Regions from separate parts of the Nonomuraea marmarensis genome, predicted to be linked through region 3. Evidence: riboswitches for the same ligand, from Rfam matches in the RefSeq annotation. Region 3 holds a riboswitch; each other region holds the start of a gene.
The links. Region 3 has a riboswitch for cyclic di-AMP ahead of ACFLIM_RS23370 (CHAP domain-containing protein). Riboswitches for the same ligand answer to the same signal wherever they lie in the genome.

Region 1 (5,160 bases), on a different contig from region 3:
CGGATGCGCTGATCGGCTCCTCTTTCCCGGCGGGCGTTCTGGCGGCGGCCGTCCTGGTCTCGCTGGTGCTCGCGGAGCGCCGCAGCCACGCCCCGGCGCTGCCTGGGGGCCTGCTCGCCGCCACCTGGCCGGAGCTGCTCGCGGGCCTGGTGGCGAACTTCGCCTTCTCCGGCGCTCTGTTCGTCCTCACCCTCCTGCTCCAGGACACCCGTCACCTCAGCCCGATGGCCGCCGGGCTGGCCTTCCTGCCGCTCACGCTCCCCATGACGGTGAACCCGCTGCTCACCGGCCGCCTGGTGGCCCGCCACGGTCCCCGGCCGCCGATCCTCGGGGGTCTCGCCCTGCTCGCGATCGGCCTGACGGGCGTCGCCCTCACCGACGTTCTGGCGCCCTGGCTGGTGGTGATGGGCTTCGGGTTGTCGTTCGTGCTGCCCGCGTTGATGGCGGGCATGGTCAACAGCGCTCCGCCGGGCACGGCGGGCACGGCGGGAGGCGTCCTGAACGCGTTCCGCCAGGTCGGCGCCACCCTCGGCGTGGCGGTCATGGGCGTCATCGGCCGGCCCCTGCTGGCGGCGGCCATCCTGACGGCGGTGACCTGCGCCTGCTACGCGCTGGCCGCCCGCCGCGCCCGCGCCGCCAACCCCGCCATCCCCGCCTGACCCGGAGGCGAGGATGCGGGTATCGTGATCGGCCCGTGCTCCCCGGCCGCGATGACGAGGTGACCATGTATTTCCAGCATTCCGATGCCATCTGGCGGGACTTTCCCGAGCTGGCGCCCGGGTTGATCTTCGCGCCGGGCATCTCCACGGACGTCTCCGTCGACGACCGGCTCGCCCGGTTCGGCGAGATCGCCGCCAAGAGGCTCGCCATCGCATCGGAAGGCGAGCTGCCGGAGATCCAGGCGTGGCGGCGGGCGTTCTCGAAGATGGGCCTCAAGCCGACCCGATATCGGTGCGCCTCGGAGTCGCTGCTGCGCCGCTTCAGGAAAGAGGGATCTCTGCCGCGCCTGCATCCCGTGATCGACCTGTGCAACGCGGTCTCCATCGCGTACGCCATCCCGGTGGCAGTGTTCGACGCCTCCCGGATCTCGGAGTATGTGGAAGTGCGGCATGCGGCGGGCGACGAGACATACCTGACCTTCTCCGGCGAGACGGAGCACCCGCCGGCCGGGGAGGTCATCTTCGCGGACGCCCTCGGGAACGCGCATGCCCGCCGCTGGACCAACCGCCAGAGCGGCTATTCGGCCATCCGCGACACGACCACCGACGTCCTGATCGTCGCGGAGGCGCTGCACGACACGGCGCGGCAGGACATCGAGTCCCTCACGGCCACGCTCTCCGACGAGCTGAGCACCCTCTGGCCCGTCACCCCGAAGTCCGCGATCCTGGCCCCGTCCGCGCCCCGGTTCGAGTTCGCGGGGACGTGAGGCCGTAGGAGATCCCTAGCGGGCGCGCTGAAGATGGTCCCGCAGCACCACAGCCTGGTTGTGCTCGGTGTCCTTGGCCGAGTAGAGCAGCGTCACCGGCCCCTTCTCGGCGGCGGCGAGCAACGGTTCGACCGTCTCGGGGTGCTCGGCGAGCTCGGCCCGATAACGCTCGGCGAACTCGGCGAACCGCTCGGGCCGGTGGCCGAACCACTGGCGCAGCTCCTTCGACGGCGCGACGTCCGGCAGCCATCCGTCGAGCCGCAGGTCGTCCTTGCGCACTCCCCGAGGCCACACACGGTCGACGAGGAACACCGCGCCGCGGGCAGGCGCGTGATCGTAGACACGCTGGATGACGATCGGTCCCATGACCGGTTCCTACCCAACCACCTCGTGGCCCGCCCGGTCAGGCGGACTGGCGGCCCAGGTGGCGCAGCTGGTCAGGGGTCAGTACGGAGACGTCCTGGTCGACGGGGTAGTCGGAGTACTGGTGGATGGTCCAGGACTTCCAGTCGGCGGGCGGGGTCACCATCCCCTTGGCCTTGCCGTAGTGGGCGACCCACAACGGATATTCGGACAGGCCCTTGCCGTAGATGTTGGCGAAGCGCCAGCCGCTGTAGAACATCGGGGTGATCCCGGTCTTGGCCTTCACGTGCGACAGCCACGCCTTTTCCCAGGCGTTGACCTCGGCGACGGACTTGCCGTCGGTCGTCTCCATGTCGAGGACCAGCAGGTCCCCGCTCTTGGCGGGCTGGGCGTTCACCACGGACAGGAAGTGGTCGGCCTCGGCGATGGGGTTGTTGCGGGGGTGGCCGTAGTGGTAGGCCCCGCGTACGATGCCCTTCTTGCCCAGCTCCCGCCAGTGCCTGGCGAAGGCGGCGTCGGTGAAGGTCATGCCCTCGGTGGCCTTGATGATGCCGAACTGGGCCGGGCTGGCGTTCCAGTCGTACAGCGGCTGGTAGTTGGAGACGTCCTGGCCGTAGGTGAGCGGCTCCTGCTCCTGCACGGCCGCGTGCGCCGGGCCATGCTCGGCGGTCGACGCGATCGCCGGGCCGGTCACGCTCGCCAGTGTGGTGGCCCCGGCCAGGAGAGCGCCGGCGGCAGAGAGGCTGAGCCGTTTGGAGAGATCGAGCATGGGGGATTTGACTCCTTGCTTCCATGTCGCCTACCGGGTTAGCTGACGGGTTCGGGCTTGGAAGTGCCCTACGGGCGCAGCCTGGGCTGGCGTCCGATTCACCCCGGGATAAAGGCGGGTCCCCGGCTCCGTGATGTGCGGATTCGGCCTGTCAACGATGCGGCAACGATCCGGCGAGTGCTCGCCAAAACGTGGGCCGTAATGCTGAAAAAGGTATATATGCCCCCATAATCATTGCAAGTGGGGCAAATCCCCTCGCAATGTACGCGTACTCGCGTAAACCCTGAATCGCCGTACCTGTAGGGATTTCAGGGCTTTGGCAAAATCTTCGGCGCGGTACGCGAGCCCGGGACCGGGGGACATTCGTGACCTCTCCGCTCGTGGCGGGAGGTGCCGGTGGGGTTCACGGTGATCGGCTCTCGACCGGCGCTTTCAGTCTTGGTGACTTTCTCGTGGCAACCGAAAGGCCATCGACCGTGCCCTCAACGGGACAGCCGATGGCCTTTTACGGGCTACGGGATCAGATGTCGTAATAGAGCTCGAACTCGTGCGGGTGCGGCCGCAGCCGGATCGGGTCGACCTCGTTCTCCCGCTTGTACGCCACCCACGTCTCGATCAGGTCCGGCGTGAACACGCCGCCCTCGAGCAGGTAGTCGTGGTCCTCCTCCAGCGCCGTGAGCACCTCGGGCAGCGAGCCGGGCACCTGCGGCACCTGGCGGGCCTCCTCCGGCGGCAGCTCGTAGAGGTCCTTGTCGACCGGCTCCGGCGGCTCGATCTTGTTGCGGATGCCGTCGATGCCCGCCATCAGCATCGCCGAGAAGGCGAAGTACGGGTTGCACGACGGGTCCGGCACCCGGAACTCGATGCGCTTGGCCTTCGGGTTGGAGCCCGTGATCGGGATGCGTACGCAGGCCGAGCGGTTGCGCTGGGAGTAGACCAGGTTGACCGGGGCCTCGTAGCCGGGGACCAGGCGGTGGTAGGAGTTGACCGTCGGGTTGGTGAAGGCCAGCAGCGACGGCGCGTGCCTGAGCAGGCCGCCGATGTAGTAGCGGGCCGTGTCGGACAACCCCGCGTAGCCGACCTCGTCGTAGAAGAGCGGCGAGCCGTCCTTCCAGAGCGACTGGTGGCAGTGCATGCCGGAGCCGTTGTCGCCGAAGAGCGGCTTGGGCATGAACGTGACCGTGTGGCCGAATTCGAGCGCGGTGCTCTTGATGATGTACTTGTAGAGCATCAGGTTGTCGGCCGTCTTGAGCAGCGTGCCGAACTTGAAGTCGATCTCCGCCTGACCCGCGGTGCCGACCTCGTGGTGCTGCATCTCGACGTCGATGCCGCACTCGATGAGGTTGCGGACCATCTCCGAGCGCAGGTCGGTGAAGTGGTCCATCGGCGGCACGGGGAAGTAGCCGCCCTTGTAGCGCGGCTTGTAGCCGAGGTTGCCGCCCTCGGTCGCCTTGCCGGTGTTCCAGGCGCCCTCGATGGAGTCGATGTAGTAGTAGCCGGCGTGCTGCTTCGTCTCGAAGCGCACGTCGTCGAAGATATAGAACTCGGCCTCGGGGCCGAAGTAGACCGTGTCGGCGATGCCGGTGCCCCTGAGGTAGTCCTCGGCCTTGCGCGCGACGTTGCGCGGGTCGCGGCTGTAGGCCTCGCCGGTCAGCGGGTCGTGCACGAAGAAGTTCAGATTGAGCGTCTTGTGCTGGCGGAACGGGTCCACCACGGCGCTGGTCGGGTCGGGCAGCAGCAGCATGTCGGACTCGTGGATCGCTTGGAATCCGCGGATCGACGAGCCGTCGAACATGAGTCCGTCTGTGAAGACGCTCGCGCCGAAGTTCTCAACCGGGAAGGTGAAGTGGTGAGTCGTCCCCGGCAGGTCTGTGAACCTGACATCGACGAACTGCACCCCTTCGTCACTGATGAACTTCAGGACGTCGTCGGCGGAGTTGAACACTCTCGAACCTCCCTGGGACTGGCCATCATGCCGACGTTAGGCCGTGGCCGTTTCCGAATGGTGTCTCGTTTGTTTCACACATGTTACGTAGGTCAGGTGCCCTGCGACGCCTCGCAGCCGTCGTCGCTGCTCGGCTCGTCGTCCAGAACGTAGGGATCTGAGGGTGGTCCGGTGGCACCCACCTTGTCCTCAGGCGAATCCTCGTAGTAGGGGTGAATGAACCCGTCCTCCACGTCGCAGCGGGCGGGCGTCGCGCTCGCACCCCACCCGTCCACCCAGACGACGAGCCGGCCGGACTCGCGGTACAACTGCACGCTTCCGGTGGGATGGGTGACGAGCCTGACGGTGGTGGCGGGCTGGCCGGGGCGGTGCACCGCGTAGACGACCAGGTGGTTCAGCTTCACCTCGACCCCGCGCAGGCCGTCTTCCCGGAACGTGCCCAGCGTGGCCTGTCCTCTCACCTTGATGACCTCGGTGGTGAGCTCGGCCGTCTTCGGGGCGAAGCTGTTCACCATGGGCCGGTTGGGCTCCTTCGAGTCGTCCAGGTCATCGCGGAACCAGTCGCGTTGCTCGCGGTCCAGCAACTTGGCGAAGGCGTCCGGATCTCCGCCCAGCAGCGTCTTCTTGTCGAGGTAGGCGGCGGCCAGCAGCTCGCGC
Region 2 (5,160 bases), on a different contig from region 3:
GGGGCTCGGTGAGGCCCCGAGGACGGGCCGACTAGACGATCTTGTGGACCCAGCTGTGGGAGTCGGGGCGGGTGCCGTACTGGATGCCCATCAGCTCTTCCCGCACCCGCATCGTCACGGGACCGGGGGTGCCGTCGGCGACGGTCCAGGAGCGGTCGACGCCCTTCACCGTGCCCACCGGCGTCACCACGGCCGCCGTCCCGCACGCGAACACCTCCGTGAGCTCTCCCGCCTCGGACGCCGACTGCCACTCCTCGATCGAGAGGAGCCGCTCCTCGGTCTCCAGGCCCAGGTCCCCGGCCAGCTCCAGGATCGAGTCCCTGGTGATGCCGGGCAGCAGGGTGCCGGTGAGGGCGGGGGTGACGAGCTTGTCGCGGAAGACGAAGAACAGGTTCATGCCGCCCATCTCCTCGACGTACCTGTGCTCGTGGGCGTCCAGCCACACCACCTGGTCGCAGCCGTTCTGCACCGCCTGCCGCTGCGCGACGAACGCCGCCGCGTAGTTGCCGCCACACTTCGCGAAGCCCGTGCCGCCGGGGGCGGCCCGCGTGTACTCCGTGGACAACCAGACCGAGACGGGCTTGATCCCACCCGTGAAGTACGAGGCCGCGGGCGAGGCGATGACCATGTACTTGTACGACTTCGACGGGTAGTTCACCCCGAGGCCCGCCTGGGTGGCGATCATGAAGGGCCGCAGGTAGAGGCTGTGGCCCTCGGTCGTGGGCACCCACGCCCTGTCTGTCTCGACGAGGAGCTCCAGCGAGTCCACGAACGTCTCCTCCGGCAGCTCGGGCATGGCCATGCGGCCGGCCGAGCGGTTGAAGCGGGCGGCGTTCGCGTACGGGCGGAATGTCACGATCGAGCCGGTGATCTGCCGATACGCCTTGAGACCCTCGAACAGCTCCTGCGCGTAGTGGAAGACCGAGGTGGCCGGGTCGAGCGAGAGCGGCCCGTACGGCCTGAGCGTGGCGTCATGCCACCCCTGCCCCTCGGTGTAGTCGATCGAGATCATGTGATCCGTGAAGGTCTGCCCGAAACCGGGGTCCGCCAGCACCTGCTCCCGCTCGGCCGCGGTGCGAGCGTGGTCGGATAGCTGCACGTCGAAGCTGAGCTTCTCAGCGATGGTCATGACGGCGGTCCTTCTCTCTGAGATGTCTGACAAGGCTTGGGGCGTACGCGAACACTGCCCGGGAGCAGTATTCGTACTTCCTATTGTCTCGCTATATGAGAACGTCGGTGCCCGATGGGCTGGTTCGGCCGTTTGGACGCGAAAAAGCGCCTGGCAGTCCTCCTCGGACCACCAGGCGCGTTCGGGGCTAGGCGGTCCTAGCCGGATACTCGCGCGGTGATGTCGTCGCCGATCTCGTGGGTGGTGCGGCCCGCCCAGCCGGCCAGCCGGTCGACGATGTCGTCGGCGACCGCCTGCTCGACCTTGGCCGCCTCGGTGTGCAGGCCGAGGTGGTCGAGGAGCATGGCGACCGACAGGATGGTCGCGGTCGGGTCGGCCTTGCCCTGCCCGGCGATGTCGGGGGCGCTGCCGTGCACCGGCTCGAACATGCTGGGCGCGGTGCGCTCGGGGTTGATGTTGCCGCTGGCCGCCAGGCCGATGCCGCCGGCGATGGCCGCGCCGAGGTCGGTGATGATGTCGCCGAACAGGTTGTCGGTGACCACCACGTCGAACCGCTCGGGCTGGCTCACGAAGAACATCGAGGCCGCGTCGATGTGGCTGTAATCGGTCGTGACCTCGGGGAACTCCTCCGCCACCCGGTTGACCGTGCGCTGCCACAGGTCGCCGGCGTAGGTGAGGACGTTGGTCTTGTGGACGAGCGTCAGCTTCTTGCGCGGCCGCGACTTGGCCTTCTCGAACGCGAAACGCACCACGCGCTCGACGCCGTAGGCGGTGTTGAGCGACTCCTGGGTGGCGATCTCGTGGGGCGTGCCGCGCCGCATGACGCCGCCGGTGCCCGCGTAGAGGCCCTCGGTGCCCTCGCGGACGACGATCATGTCGATGTCCTCGGCGGGCGTGTCGGCCAGCGGGGTCTCCACGCCGGGGAACAGCTTGACCGGCCGCAGGTTGACGTAGTGGTCGAACTCGAACCGCAGTCGGAGTAGCAGGTCGCGCTCGAGCACGCCCGGCGGCACGCTGGGGTCGCCCACGGCGCCGAGCAGGATCGCGTCGTAGCCGCGCAGCTCCTGGAGCACCGCGTCCGGCAGCGTCTCACCGGTGCGGTGATAGCGCGCGGCGCCCAGGTCGTAGTGCGTGGGCTCGATCTTCGTGCCTACGGCCTCCAGGACCTTGAGTCCTTCGGCTACGACCTCGGTGCCGATGCCATCCCCAGGGATGACGGCCAGGCGGATGTTACGCGACTCCATGGGCGGTACCTTACCGGCTCGTCTCGACTGACGAACACAGCATCTCATTTTTCGGACGTCCGGTTTTGCGGTGGTTTACAACCCTTTGACCGTTTCGTTAGAGTCCGACAAGCCTAATCCACGCAGCGTCGCGTGGAGCCGGGGACCCACCTCCCCCATGGGGCGAATCGGCATCCGCCGTAGGGCTGCTTCCAAGCCCGAGCCCGTCAGCTAACCCGGTAGGCCGCATGGAAGGACAGTCCGCTGTCTCGCATCGCCATTTTCCTGGTGGCAGCCGCCGCCGGCCTCACTCTGGCCACCCCAGCCCACGCCACCTCCCCCCAACCCACCTCCCACGATGGACCGACCACCCTGACCGGCCCCCAGGTCAAACGCATCCAGCAGAAGCAGGCGCCCACGCCCGCCTGGAAGGTCGCCCTCGACTTCGCCCTGCACAAGCGCGGCATCCCGTACGTCTGGGGCGGGACCAGCGACCAGGGGTACGACTGCTCCGGGCTCATGCTCAGGGCCTACGAGGACGCGGGGATCGAGTTGCCGCGTACCGCGGCGGAGCAGTACAACGCGTTCTCCAGGAAGATCTCCTGGGATCACCTCAAGCCCGGCGACCTGGTCTTCTTCAGCAATCTCGGGCACGTGGGGATGATCTCCAAACCCGGTTACATGGTGCACGCGCCCCACACCGGGGACGTGGTCAAGGAGGAGAAGCTCTCGGACTGGCGCAGGGACGCGTTCGTGGGCGCCGTACGGCCCGACCCCAAGGGCGTACGACTCTGGTCCGAGCAACGCCGCACCCCTCCCCCGTCGATGCTCACCGCCATCCTCTGACCAGGAAAGCGGCCCCGCGAGCCGTCGCGGGGCCGCTGCCGTAGCGTGGTGTGTATGCCACCCGAGAAGGTGCACCTCACCGGGGAGAAGGCCACGCTCCTCGCCACCCTGTACGGCAGGGCGCTCGACGCGAGATCGCGGCAGCCGATCCTCGGCGACGAGCTGGCCGCGGAGGCGGTCGAGCGGATCGACCACGACTTCACCAAGACGGGGATCACCACCCGCACCGCCCCGGCGGTCGCGCTCAGGGCCCGGTTCATCGACAACTGGGCCAGGGAGTTCCTGGCCCGGCAGCCGGCGGCCACCGTGCTCCACCTGGGCTGCGGGCTCGACACCCGCGTCCACCGGCTGGCCCCGCCGCCCACCGTGCGCTGGTACGACGTGGACTACCCCGAGGTCATCGACCTGCGTGGCCGCCTGTTCCCCGAGCGGCCCGGCTACTCCATGATCGGCTCATCGGTCACCGACCTGAAATGGCTGGAGCAGGTCCCCGACGACGCTCCCGTGCTGGTCGTCGCCGAGGGCCTGCTCTACTACCTCGACCCCGCCGAGGGCCAGGGGCTCCTGCGGGCGATCGTGGACCGGTTTCCCAGCGGCCAGTTCGTCTTCGACGCGCTCAGCTCGTTCGGACTCCGGCTGCAGAAGCTCAACAAGCCTGTCCAGAAGGCCGGGGCCACGCTCTACTGGGGGATCGACGGCCCACAGGATCTGGAGAAGATCCATCCGAGGTTGCGCTGCGTCGACGCGGTGAGCGCGTTCGACATCGACGGGTTCGACCGGTTGTCGATCCCGCACCGGGTCTCGGCCTGGATCGTCAAGGCTCTGCCGGGGATGAAGCGGACGGCCGTGTTCTACCGGCTGGAATTCTGAGGCGCGCCGCCGTTGTCCCGGCGGTCCAGCGCGGTCTGCAGGGCCTCGGCGGCCTCGTCCTCGTGCTCCTCGGCACGGTTCCAGACATACATCTCGTACATGTGACTCATCTCGTTTCGCGGGCGCGTTCCACTGGGAAGTCGGATCCCGGTCGCGAACCCGACCGGGCCTGATCTCGTGGTCCGGATCACGGACCGGACGAAAGGGGCTTACTGGCCGACGCAACGCCGCTCACCGCGGCGAGTCGTCGACCTGCCCTAACAGGCCCCGCCGCGGCAGGTAATAAGTACGAGAACCTGGCGCATTTCCAACAACAGTACCCGAGCCATCTCGTTGGATGTCCTAGTATCTCGCATCCTGAGACAACAAAAAGGCCGCCACCCGGAACGATCCAGGTGGCGGCCCCTACAAACCGAAAGGTCAGTCCTCCAGGTCCACCGAGCGGCCGCTCTCAGCGCCGATCTCGGCCACGATCTGCTCGATCACGTCGGCCGGGATCGCCGAGTCGACGGTCAGCGCGATGAGCGCCTTGCCGCCCTTGACGTCGCGGGCCACCTGCATCGAGGCGATGTTGATGCCGTGCTCGCCGAGGAGCCGGCCGACCACGCCGACGATGCCGGGACGGTCGGTGTAGGTGAAGAACGCCAGGTGGGCCGTCGGCTCGATCTCCATCTCGTAGCCGTTGACCTCGACGATCTTCGTGATCTGGCGAGGGCCGGAGAGCGTACCCGAGACCGAGACCTGGCGGCCGTCGGCGAGCAGGCCGCGCACGGTCACCACGTTGCGCCAGTCGGGGCTCTCGGAGCTGGTCACCAGCTCGACGGTGACGCCGCGGTCCTTGGCCAGCAGCGGCGCGTTGACGTAGGTGACCTGCTCCTCGATCACGCCGGCGAACACGCCCTTGAGCGCCGCCAGCTCGATCACCCGCACGTCGTGGGAGGCGATCTCGCCGCGCACCTCGACGTCGAGCTTGGTGGCGACCTCGCCGGCCAGCGCGGTGAACACCCGGCCCAGCTTCTCCGCCAGCGGCAGGCCAGGCTTGACGTCCTCGGCCACCGCCCCGCCCTGCACGTTGACGGCGTCGGGTACGAA
Region 3 (5,160 bases):
GCCGGTGCCCGGGCAGGGCAGGTACGTGCAGGCGTGGAAGGAGATGGAGAAGATCTACCGCGACGGGCGGGCGAAGGCCATTGGCACGTCCAACTTCACCGTCTCGACGCTCACCCGGCTGATGGACGAGGCCGACATCACGCCGTCCATCAACCAGATCGAGCTGCACCCGTACCTGCAGCAGCGGGAGCTGCGGGCCTTCCACGAGGCCAACGGCATCCTCACCGAGGCGTGGAGCCCGCTCGGGCAGGGCAAGGGGCTGCTCGGGGACCCGGCGCTGGCGGTGCTGTCGGCCAAGTACGGCAAGACCCCCGCGCAGATCGTGCTCCGCTGGCACCTGCAGCTCGGCAACGTGGTCATCCCCAAGTCCGTGACCCCGTCGCGGATCGCCGAGAACATCGAGGTTTTCGACTTCATCCTCGACGCCGAGGACATGGCCGCCATCGGCGCGATGAACAAGGGCCGGCGCATCGGGCCTGACCCCGACACGTTCAACATGACCTGATAGGTCTATGCTCCTCCCCCGTGCGGGATTTTGCGTGGGGAATTGCGGCAACGGGCGGTATCGCCCGTACGGTCGGGGCGGCCATCGTGGCCGAGCCGGGGATGCGGGTGGCCGCCGTCGGGTCCAGGGTGTTGAGCCGGGCGCAGTCCCTGGCCGCCGCGCTGGGGGCGGAGTCGGCGTACGACTCCTATGAGCGGCTGTGCGCCGACCCGGCGGTGGACGCGATCTACGTGGCGACGCCGCACGCCCAGCACCTGGAGGTGGCCGAGGCGGCGATCGCCGCGGGCAAGGCCGTGTTGTGCGAGAAGCCCCTCGCCGCGACCGTGGCCGACGCGGAGAAGATGGTACGCCTGGCGCGCGAGGCACGGGTGTTCCTGATGGAAGCCATGTGGATGCGGTTCAACCCGCTCATCCAGCGCGTCGCGGCCGATCCGCGCTTCGGAGACCTCCGCTCGGTGCAGGCGTCCTTCGGCTTCACCCTCCCCTACGACCCCGCGCACCGCCTGTGGGCGCCGGAGCTGGGCGGCGGGGCCCTGCTCGACCTGGGGATCTACCCGTTCGGGCTGGCCCAGCTGCTCCTCGGCCTGCCCGCTGACCTGCGCGTCACCGGCTCCCTGGCGCCCAACGGGGTGGACGCGGAGGCGGCCGGGGTGTTGCTCTACCCCGGCGGCAGGCGGGCTCTCGTGGAGACCTCGTTGCTGGGGAATTACCCGAACAACGCCACCGTTGTCGGCACGGGCATGCGGGCGGACATCCAGGCGCCGTTCTGGGCGCCGCAGCAGATTTTACTTTCCGGGCCCTCCATGGAGCCGGAGGAGCATCTGCTCGATCCGGCGGACAACGGATACGCCGGAGAGTTGCGCGAAGTCCGCGCCGCCACGGCCGAAGGCAGGACCGAATCCTCGATCATGCCCCTTGACGAGTCCCTCGCGATGATGGGGCTGCTGGCCAACGCCCGGACGCAACTCGGCTAAGTGGGCTTTATCCAGTTGTAATCCACTTGCCGCATGTATTACCTTATGAGGCATATCAGGGCAGATGTCCGATTTTTCGGGCAATGTCCAACCATCGTACGAACGATCACAGGACGGTCCTGTGACCGCTGAATCCGCCTCAGGGCGGAACCGGGGACCCAGGTCCTTGGGGTGAATCGGCACTCCGGTGCCGTAGGGCAGCTTCCACGTCCGAACCCGTCAGCTAACCCGGTAAGCGGCATGGAAGCAAGGAGTAACCCCCTCGATGGCAAAACACTGTTTCAGCCGTACCTCGAAGACCAACATCGCTCGCGCCCTGCTCGGCGCCACCGTCATCGCCTCGGCCCTCGGCGGCCAGGCTGCCGTGGCCAGCGCCGACACGGCGCAGCGGCCGGCCGCCGTCGCCGACCACGACATCAAGTCCGGGCAGGCCAAGGTCAACGTCACCGCCGCCCAGGTCCTGGCCGTCGCCAAGTCCCAGGTCGGCACCTCGGAGAACGCCGCCGGTGGCGGCACCAAGTACCAGGACTGGTACGCCGCCTCGCCGCGAGCCGCCGAGACCGTCGCCCGCGACGGCGGGACCAGGACCGACTACCTGAACGGCGCCTGGTGCGCGATGTTCGTCTCCTGGGTCGGCAACCAGAGCGGCGCCCACTCGCAGATCGGCGCGGACGCCTACACCGTCGCCTACGCCAAGTGGTTCGAGGGCACCCACCGCTTCGGCACCGTCGCCAAGCCCGGCGCCGTCGTCTTCTTCGCCTGGAACGGCGGCAAGGACCTCACCGACATCCGGCACGTCGGGTTCGTGGTGAAGGACAACCAGAACGGCACCATCTCCACGATCGAGGGCAACACCGGCAACGGCAAGGTCGAGGAGCGCGTCCGTCCGAAGTCGGATGTCGTCGGCTACGGCTATCCGGAGTACGCCGCCTGAGCCTGACGGGCTCCTGGCCTTCCAGCCGCGAACGAGCGCGCGTCCCGCACGGGACGTGCGCTCGCCGCGTTCCCGGGCCCTGAGGTGGGCGGTCTGACCCGCTTTGCGGAGACAGCGTCGTCTGGCGGCATGGTTTGCGGGTGCGGCGCGACGGTTACGAGTACCGCGTGAGGCGCGCGTTGCGGTGGGTCGCCGACGCGTTGTTCCCCCGCGGCGCGAACCGGCACGACGTCCTGCCTGCCCTGCTGATCCTGCTGACCATCGTGACCGGCCTCGTCGACGCCGTCAGCTTCCTCGGCCTGAACCGGGTCTTCGTCGCCAACATGACCGGCAACGTGGTCTTCCTCGGCTTCGCCCTGGCCGGAGAGCCCCAGCTGTCGGTATGGGCCCCGCCGCTGGCCGTCGCCGGCTTCACCGCCGGGGCATGGAGCGCGGGACGCCTGGCCCGGCGGATGCGGAACGCGCGGCGGGAGTTCGTCGCCCTCACCGCCGCGCACGCGCTCCTCGTCGCCGCCGCCCTCGTCGTGGCTCAGGTGGCCGGTCACCGGGACGCCATGGCGCAGGCGCCGCTCATCGGCCTGCTCGCCTACGGCATGGGCGTGCAGAACGCGACCGTGCGCAGGCTGGGAGTGCCCGACATGATCACCACCAACGTCCTCACCACCATCCTCACCGGCCTGGCCGCCGATCCGCCGATGTGGGCGGCCTGGCGCCGGGCCGTGTCGGTCGTCGCGATGTTCGCCGGCGCGCTGGCCGGCGCCGTGCTGTACCTGAAAGCCGGTCCGGTGCCGCCGCTGGCGGTGGCCTTGGCCCTGCTCGCGGCCGTCACCGTCGCGGCCCGCCCGCCGAAGGCTCGATGACCCTCCTGAGCGACCGCCTTTACGTTGTAGATTTCTCGGCAACCGGTGCCGCCCGGCTCTTCACGAAATAGATTTCCGGCGGACGTGTCGATCCGCCACGGAGTCGTTCGACGCGTTGATGAGACCGGCCGCGGCCGGTGCGGACGAAAGGGAGACGACTTCGATGAAGTTCATGATCGTGGGCAAGGCCAACGCGGACACCGAGGCCGGGGTGCTGCCCAGCCAGGAGCTGGTCGACAACATGCACGCCTACAACGAGTCGCTGGCCAAGGCGGGGGTGCTGCTGGCCGGCGAAGGGCTCTACCCGAGCTCGCACGGGGCCCAGATCGCCTACAGCGGCGGCAAGGCGAGCGTGATCGACGGGCCGTTCGCCGAGGCCAAGGAGCTCATCGCCGGGTTCTGGCTGATCCAGGTGAAGTCCAGGGAGGAGGCCATCGAGTGGGCCCTGCGCGTCCCGGTGCCGCCGGGGCATGACGGGATCGGGCTGGATGTGTGGCGGGTGTTCGACGCCTCGGACGTACCGGACGAGTCGCTGCCGCAGGAGGCGCGCGAGCGCGAAGAGGCCCTCCGCGAGCGCCTCGGCGCCGACCGCCCCAACGGCTGACCTTACGACCGCCGCCCGCTCGGCTCCGGCCGCGTGACCGCCGGCCGTCAGGCCATCATCCGACCGGGCACTGCCCGTTCGGCCGGACGGGCGGCGGCCGTCCGGACCGGGGGCGTGGGTTGCGGGGCGGGGGTTTGTGCTGGTCTCATGGGCCGGTGATGGCTTCCGACACGCACCGCGCGATCGAGGCGGTATGGCGGATCGAGGCGGCCCGGCTCATCGCCGGGCTGGCCCGGCTGGTGCGCGACGTCGGCCTCGCCGAGGAGCTGGCGCAGGACGCGCTGGTGGCCGCCCTGGAGCAGTGGCCGGAGTCCGGTGTGCCGCGCAACCCCGGCGCCTGGCTGATGACCGTGTCCAAACGCCGCGCCATCGACCTGATCCGCAGGAACGAACGCCTCGAACGCAACCTTGTCGAGCTCGGCCACCGCCTCGAGAACGAGGAGGAGCCGCCCGAGGTCGACGAGATCGAGGACGACCTGCTGCGGCTGGTGTTCACGGCCTGCCATCCCGCGCTGTCCGTGGAGGCGCGGGTGGCGCTGACGCTGCGCGTGCTCGGCGGCCTGACCACCGACGAGATCGCGCGGGCGTTCCTGGTCTCGGAGCCCACCGTGGCCCAGCGGATCGTACGCGCCAAGCGCACGCTGGCCGACAAGCAGGTCCCGTTCGAGGTGCCCCAGGGCGCCGAGCTGGCGGGCCGGCTGTCGTCCGTCCTGGAGGTCATCTACCTGATCTTCAACGAAGGCTATTCGGCGACGGCCGGAGACGACTGGATGCGCCCCGCCCTGTGCGAGGACGCCCTCAGGCTGGGCCGGGTGTTGGCAGGCCTGATGCCCAAGGAACCCGAGGTACACGGGCTGGTCGCCCTCATGGAGATCCAAGCCTCAAGATCGGCCGCCCGGGTAGGGCCGTCGGGCGAGCCGATCCTGCTCCTGGAGCAGAACCGGGCCCGCTGGGACCAACTCCTCATCCGCCGCGGCCTGACCGCCCTCGACCAGGCCGAGGAGCTCGGAAACGATCTCGGCCCCTACGCCCTCCAGGCCGCCATCGCCGCCTGCCACGCCCGCGCCGTCAACCCGGAGGACACCGACTGGGTACGCATCGCGGCCCTGTACGAGTCGCTGGCCAAGCTGTCCCGCTCCCCCATCGTCGAGCTCAACCGCGCGGTCGCCCTCTCCATGGCCTACGGGCCGGCGGTGGGGCTCGGCCTCCTCGACCAGATCGTGGGCGAACCGTCGCTCCAGGACTACCACCTGCTGCCCAGCGTACGGGGAGACCTGCTGTTC

Region 1: linked by a shared signal. The riboswitch ahead of ACFLIM_RS00590 (glycoside hydrolase family 25 protein) and the one ahead of ACFLIM_RS23370 (CHAP domain-containing protein) in region 3 are both predicted to bind cyclic di-AMP.
Region 2: linked by a shared signal. The riboswitch ahead of ACFLIM_RS15700 (C40 family peptidase) and the one ahead of ACFLIM_RS23370 (CHAP domain-containing protein) in region 3 are both predicted to bind cyclic di-AMP.

The regions. Positions count from the first base shown of each region.
Region 1 is NZ_JBICRM010000001.1:108,578-113,737, forward strand. Features, by position in the region: gene ACFLIM_RS00575 (MFS transporter) at 1-659, shown strand, start outside; gene ACFLIM_RS00580 (B3/B4 domain-containing protein) at 695-1,426, shown strand; gene ACFLIM_RS00585 (DUF488 domain-containing protein) at 1,442-1,792, opposite strand; gene ACFLIM_RS00590 (glycoside hydrolase family 25 protein) at 1,830-2,558, opposite strand; cyclic di-AMP (ydaO/yuaA leader) riboswitch at 2,571-2,717, opposite strand; gene glnA (type I glutamate--ammonia ligase) at 3,079-4,503, opposite strand; gene ACFLIM_RS00600 (hypothetical protein) at 4,596-5,160, opposite strand, start outside.
Region 2 is NZ_JBICRM010000008.1:190,651-195,810, reverse strand. Features, by position in the region: gene ACFLIM_RS15710 (branched-chain amino acid aminotransferase) at 32-1,129, opposite strand; gene ACFLIM_RS15705 (3-isopropylmalate dehydrogenase) at 1,327-2,373, opposite strand; cyclic di-AMP (ydaO/yuaA leader) riboswitch at 2,474-2,613, shown strand; gene ACFLIM_RS15700 (C40 family peptidase) at 2,641-3,198, shown strand; gene ACFLIM_RS15695 (class I SAM-dependent methyltransferase) at 3,253-4,068, shown strand; gene serA (phosphoglycerate dehydrogenase) at 4,489-5,160, opposite strand, start outside.
Region 3 is NZ_JBICRM010000014.1:34,218-39,377, reverse strand. Features, by position in the region: gene ACFLIM_RS23380 (aldo/keto reductase) at 1-505, shown strand, start outside; gene ACFLIM_RS23375 (Gfo/Idh/MocA family protein) at 526-1,479, shown strand; cyclic di-AMP (ydaO/yuaA leader) riboswitch at 1,596-1,732, shown strand; gene ACFLIM_RS23370 (CHAP domain-containing protein) at 1,745-2,413, shown strand; gene ACFLIM_RS23365 (YoaK family protein) at 2,554-3,273, shown strand; gene ACFLIM_RS23360 (YciI family protein) at 3,437-3,877, shown strand; gene ACFLIM_RS23355 (RNA polymerase sigma factor) at 4,036-5,160, shown strand, end outside.